DNA from 3 places in the Turicibacter faecis genome. Region 1 is predicted to be linked to each of the others. Evidence: predicted binding sites of a transcription regulator. Region 1 holds the regulator's gene; each other region holds the start of a gene.

Region 1 (2,282 bases):
TTGTACCCATATGACGTTTGATAGACATGATTGTATTTGGATTTGTAATTGCTTGACGTTTTGCTACGTCACCTACTTGACGTTCGTCACCTTTAAATGAAACAACAGATGGTGTTGTACGAGAACCTTCTGGATTCGCAATAACCTTAGCTTCTCCACCTTCCATTACAGAGACACATGAATTTGTTGTTCCTAAATCGATACCAATAATTTTACCCATAGAGATTCATCCTCCTAATCTATTTTTATTCGCTTACTTTCACCATCGACGGGCGAATCACGCGATCTTTTAACTTATATCCTTTTTGTAACTCTTGTAAAACAATACCTGAAGCTACACCTTCAACAGACTCCTGCATCACCGCTTGGTGAACAGTTGGATCGAAAGCCACACCTTCTGCTTCGATGACTTCAACGCCTTCTTGTTTTAACGCCTCTACAAGTTGAGCGTGAATCATCTTAAAGCCTGTTAAAAATGTTTTTGTACTTTCATCTTCAACGGTTGTCGCTAAAGCGCGCTCAAAGTTATCAATCGCTGGAATAATGCTTGTTACGATTGATTGGGAACGATACTTCATTTCACGTGTACGTTCTTCATTCATTCGACGTTTAAAGTTTTCAAGCTCAGCAGCATTTCTTAATAATTGATCTTTTAAATCTTCAATTTGTTGCTTTAAACTTTCTGTTTCCGAAACTTCTTCAACAACTTCTGTTGTCTCTTCATTTTCTTGACAACACGTTGATTCATTTTCTTCGATAGTTGTTTCGTCTAATTCCTCAACTGATTGGGCTTCCTTATTCAATCGTCCCACCTCCTATTTATATAAATCAGACATAATGCGAGCGACCTGTTCTAACAGAGGAATAATCTTGCGATATTCCATTCGAGTGGGTCCCAAAACGGCAATCTTACCAAATTCATAATCATTAATTTGATAAGGAACTGTAATGAGTGTACAATCCTCCATCGCCTTAATCTCATTTTCCTGTCCAATTTTGACCGTTAATTGGTGGCTATCTTCATCGGCCTCTATCACTTTAACAATTTCGTCGGCTTCTATCATATTAAATAAATGATAAGCTTTATCTAAATCGTTAAATTCGGGTTGCTTCAGTATATTTGATTTTCCACTTAAAATATAGTTATGTTGATTTAATGACTGAGTCAAAAGTTGTAACATGGCATACATAATCTCTTCCTTATAAGAAATGAAATCATGCAGTTGATTTTCAAAACTCTCAGTCAATTTTTCTTGAACCCGACCGATGTATTCACCGACTAATAATTCATCGAGCGCCTTAATAATAGTCTCCATTCGTGCAATGTCCATATCTTCAGGTAATGTAACTGTTCGGCTTTCAACATGCCCTTGATCCGTAATTAAAACAAATACCGCTTGGCGTGCAGAAATTGGAACAAACTGAATTTTTTTCACCCGACTGTAATCCCTAGAGGGACCAAGTAAAATAGACGTATAATTTGTTAAGCTTGATAGGAGACGCACCGCTTCTTTAATTGTGGTTTCGCGCTCAAATTGTTTTTGTTCTAACAATTGTTTAAATATTCCTACCTCTGGTGTCGTTTCTATTGGTTCTTGATTGATGATAAAATCTACATAATAACGATAACCCTTTTGACTAGGAACACGTCCACTTGATGTATGAGTTTTTTCAATAAATCCTAAATCCTCTAAATCAGCCATATCATTACGGATAGTAGCCGCGGAGAAATTCAAATCCTCCTTTTTAGAAAGGACCCTAGAACCAACAGGTTGTGCAGTCTGTATGAACTCTTCTACAATTGCCTTTAAAACTAATATCTGCCGTTCTGTTAGCAATGTAAACACCTCTTTTAGCACTCCTCATCATCAAGTGCTAATACAATTATATATCTTCCTATTAGCACTGTCAACAATTAAGTGCTAATTTTTTTATTTTCTATTTCATTTTATTCTTTTACCCTATCCCCTCTGTTTAAACATAAAAAAAGAGGCTACTTCTTCAGTATATCCTCTTTTTTCTTTTTTATTATTTATTTGTTTCAATTAATGATAATAATGAAGCTTTTGGTTGGAAACCTACCGTTTGTTGAATAGCTTGACCATCTTTAAACAAAATTAATGTTGGAATTGACATGACTTGATATTCTGCTGCCACTTCTTTACAATGATCAACGTTAACTTTTACAACCTTCGCTGTTTTTTCAACTTCCTGTGCTAATTCGTCTAAAACAGGAGCGATCATTTTACAAGGCCCACACCAATCGGCATAAAAATCAACTA
Region 2 (2,282 bases), 1.1 Mb from region 1:
AAATTACAAAGAACATCTGATGAGTTTGGAATTACGTTATTTTCTTTTCTTCAAACAAAGGATATTAATCCCCAAGCGGTAGAGGCTGTTTTAATTTCGAGTGTAGTTCCTAAAATTATGCATTCATTAACTAATGCTATTCGTAAATATTTTAATATTGAACCAATGATTGTAGGGCCTGGAATTAAGACTGGAATTAGTGTTAGAACGGAAAATCCTCGTGAAGTTGGGGCGGATCGTATTGTAGATATTGCGGCTGCTTATTATATTTATGGAGGCCCTGCGCTTGTTATTGACTTTGGAACTGCCACAACTTATGATTATGTAAATGAGAACGGGGAGTTTGAATTTGGAGTAACTTCTCCAGGGATTGAAATTTCGGCACAGGCGCTATGGACGCAGGCAGCTAAATTACCAGAGATTGAAATTAAGAAGCCAGAAACGATTATGTGCCGTAATACGATTACTAGTATGCAAGGTGGTTTGGTTTACGGTTACATTGGCCAAACAGAATATATTATTAAGAAGGTAAAAGAGGCAGTTGGAAAGGATATCAAAGTAGTGGCCACAGGGGGATTGGGGCGCATTATATATAACGAAACTGATATGATTGATGTTTATGATCCAGATCTTGCATTTAAAGGAATGAGAATCATTTATCATAAAAATAAAGGCGGATTTTAAACCTTTTAAAAAATAGGGACCAAGTGCCACACTTGGTCTTTTTTTATCATAAATAAAAGGCTCTCCCATGTATTTGGAATAAATAGATCTAAGAAGCATATTAATCAGTAGGTAGATAATAATAAAAAGGATTTTTTCTTAAAATTATTGCCATTATTTATTCATCTCTGTATAATTTATTTAATAGCACTCATTATAATAGAGTGATAAAAACGAGGAGGGAAAGACATGTTAAGACCATTAAACGATAATGTTGTTATCGAAATTGTTGAGCTTGAGAAGAAAACGGCAAGTGGGATCATTCTTTCAAAAGAGACTTCAAAGCCAAGTCACTCAGAGGGTGTTATCGTGGCCGTTGGGGAAGGAAAGTGTTTAGAGAATGGAACGCTTAAGACGCCTTCTGTTAGTGTAGGACAACGTGTCATTTATAATGGATTTGCGGGAACAAAAGTTTCCCATCAAGGAAAAGATTTAGTTATTTTATCATCGGATGATGTTTTAGCGGTTGTTGAGTAAGTTATAAATAGATATTAATATAAGGGAGGATTTTATAGTATGGCAAAAGAGATTTTATTTGCAGAAGATGCCCGCCGTGCAATGATTCGTGGTGTGGATAAGTTAGCTGATACGGTGAAGGTAACTTTAGGACCAAAGGGACGAAATGTTATTTTAGAACAAAAGTTTGGAACGCCCCAAATTATTAATGATGGTGTCTCAATAGCTAAGGAAATTGAGTTAGAGGATAAATTTGAAAATATGGGAGCTAGATTAGTTGCTCAAGTTGCAAGTCGAACAAATGATGTTGCGGGTGATGGAACGACAACAGCGACAGTTTTAGCACAGGCGATGATTAGGGAAGGAAATAAAAATATTGTGGCTGGAGCCAATCCAATAACGATTCGCCGTGGAATTGAGCGTGCCGTGAAAGTAGCGGTAGAAGCATTAAAGGCTAATTCAAAACCAATTGAAGGCAAAGAATCAATTGCTAACGTAGCAGCTATTTCAGCAGCAGATGAGGAAATCGGTAAACTGATTGCTGAGGCAATGGAGCGAGTTGGAAATGATGGTGTTATTACACTTGAAGAGTCAAAAGGTTTTGAAACGACAATGGATATTGTTGAGGGGATGCAGTTTGACCGCGGATACTTATCTTCTTATATGGTGACTGATACGGATAAAATGGAAGCCGTTTTGGATAATCCCTATATTTTAGTAACCGACTCTAAGGTAGGTACTTTACAGGATATTTTACCTATTCTTGAACAATTGGTTCAAACAGGACGTCCAATGGTCATTGTAGCAGACGATATTGAAAATGAGGCATTGGCAGCATTAGTTGTTAATAAGTTACGTGGAACATTTAATGTTGTAGCTGTTAAGGCTCCAGGTTTTGGTGATCGTCGCAAACGCATGTTAGAAGATATTGCTATTTTAACGGGTGCACAGTTAGTAACAGAAGAATTAGGATTAGAATTAAAAAATACAACGTTGGATCAGTGCGGACGTGCTGGACGAGTGATTGTAACCAAAGATCATACAACCGTTGTTGAAGGAACAGGTTCACAAATGGACATTAATGCTAGAATTGCTCAAATTCG
Region 3 (2,282 bases), 400 kb from region 1:
GAGTCTACAATTCCCTTTACAAAGCTAAAGTAGTCGGGTAATAAATCCGCACATTTATTCATGATTAAAACACCGCTTGAATATAACTCTAACCCTTTTTCATATTCCGTTGTGTAGAAATCATATGGCATTTTTTCAGGAATATATAAAATAGCTTGATAGCTAACATTCCCATCAACACTTAAATGAACATGAGCTAATGGATTGTCAAATCCAAAATGTTTCTCGTGATAAAAAGCTTGATAATCAGCATCGGTCAATTCGCGTTTATTCTTTTTCCAAATTGGAACCATGCTATTCACTGTCTGCTCTTCTGTAACTTCTTCGTATTCATTCTCTGTTCCTTCTTTTAATTGCGAATGTGTGATATCCATTTTAATTGGATAACGAATAAAGTCAGAGTATTTTTTGATAATTGCTTTTAATTTGTATGGGTCTAAATATTCATCGAAGTTTTCATCTTCGGTATTTTCTTTAACCGTTAGGATAATATCTGTTCCCACAGATTCCTTTTCGCATGGTTCAATCACATAACCATCTGCACCGCATGACTCCCACTTATAGGCTGTCTCTGCCCCTAATGCTTTTGAAATCACCGTTACCTTGTCCGCCACTAAGAATGCAGAATAAAAACCAACACCGAATTGACCAATGATATCATGTCCGTCTTCTAATTCTGTATCTTTTTTAAACTGTAACGAACCACTCTTTGCAATGACTCCTAAATGCTCGTCTAATTCCGCTTCTGTCATCCCAATTCCAGTATCCGAAATTTTAATTTGGCGCTTTGCCTCATCAACCGTAATTTTAATAAAATAATCTTCCGAATTGAAACTTAAATTGTGATCCGTTAGTGCTCGATAGTAAAGTTTATCAATAGCATCACTTGCATTTGAAATTAATTCTCGCAAGAAAATCTCGCGATGCGTATAAATCGAGTTGATCATTAAATCAAGTAAACGTTTTGATTCTGCCTTAAACTGTTTCAATTGAATCGCTCCCTCTTGTTTTATCACTCGTTAAGTAAGAGTGCTAATACAATCTACTCTTTTTATATCATACCCCTATTAGCGTGTCAATCTTTTTTAAGAAAAATTAACCTTCCGTTATTCTCCCAACCCACTTTCTTTAAATTTATCACTAAATCCTGACATCAAGCGGTTGAGCGGTTTTTTCAAGAAAACTGAGACGAGAATAGCTACTATAATATAAGTACTTAGAATCACTATATCTCTAGATAAAACACTTTGAACAACCCCACCTATTGATTCTCGTGCAAACGAAATGGCATAAGTAAACGGTAAAAACGGATAAATGATTTGGAAAAATTTTGGAGTTAATTGGATAGGGAAGGTTCCTCCAGAACCCGCTACCTGTAAAACGAGCAGAATAATCGAAACAACTTTTCCGACATTTCCAAAAACAGAGACAAGTGAGTAAATAATGAATGTAAAAACGACACTTGTGAACAAGATACCGCCCACAAATAAGAGTGGATTCATACAATAAATTTTCAATAGGTATAAATCCCCCAATGCGATAATTAATCCTTGAAGAAGCGCAATACTTAAAAATAAAAGTAACTTACCAAAGTATTCTTCGCTTTTTTTATACTCTCCTCTTGCATGCACAGCTAACATCGAAATTAACAATGTCATTCCGACCCATTGAGCAAGTACACTATAAAATGGCGTCATCGCTGTTCCATAATTATGCATTGGGAATAACGTTTCTTCAACTAACTCAACAGGTGTAGCCATAAAGCTTTCACGTTGAGCAATTCCTTCTTGAATGAGCGTTAATACTTCCTGTAACCCTTCACTACTGTTTATTTCTCCAAGTTTCTCTGTCAACGTTTGTAGTTTTTCCTCTGCCTCTGGAAGCTTTCCATTAATATACTCAATTGCCGAAATTCCTTGGTCAGAACCACTATAGGCGGTATTTAATAAATTTGTTACATCAGGTAACTTATTACTTGCTTCATTTAAAACAGTTAAGACAGACTCTGCTGTTTCATACGCTTTATCGATAACTTGATTTAAAGAGGGAGCAATTTCGTCATCAAAACGTTTAACAATTGAATCGGCTGTGTTAGATACATCATTTAATAAAGTTAAAATTTGATCAAACACTGTCAAATCTGGTCCTTCTCCTGTTGCTAATTGACCTTTAACCTTTTCTAGTAGCTGTTGAACACGAGCTAAATCACCTTGAACTCCCTCAAGTTGCGCAATCATTTCATCAAATCGCCCTGCAGGAAACTTATTAAAACTTTTTAACAT

The links. The regulator HrcA, encoded in region 1, represses chaperone genes, less so after heat shock. The targets are predictions, from matches to a motif close to TTTTAGCACTNNNNNNNNNNNAGTGCTAAAA.
Region 2: a site for HrcA is predicted at 866-896, ahead of AACH31_RS01275 (co-chaperone GroES). Genes of this name have one in related genera too.
Region 3: a site for HrcA is predicted at 1,008-1,038, ahead of htpG (molecular chaperone HtpG). Genes of this name have one in related genera too.

The regions. Positions count from the first base shown of each region.
Region 1 covers NZ_AP028127.1:1,329,007-1,331,288, forward strand. The annotation lists gene dnaK (molecular chaperone DnaK) at 1-220, opposite strand, end outside; gene grpE (nucleotide exchange factor GrpE) at 246-803, opposite strand; gene hrcA (heat-inducible transcriptional repressor HrcA) at 816-1,847, opposite strand; gene trxA (thioredoxin) at 2,029-2,282, opposite strand, start outside.
Region 2 covers NZ_AP028127.1:241,492-243,773, forward strand. The annotation lists gene AACH31_RS01270 (type III pantothenate kinase) at 1-684, shown strand, start outside; gene AACH31_RS01275 (co-chaperone GroES) at 913-1,200, shown strand; gene groL (chaperonin GroEL) at 1,240-2,282, shown strand, end outside.
Region 3 covers NZ_AP028127.1:929,657-931,938, reverse strand. The annotation lists gene htpG (molecular chaperone HtpG) at 1-989, opposite strand, end outside; gene AACH31_RS04480 (YhgE/Pip domain-containing protein) at 1,107-2,282, opposite strand, start outside.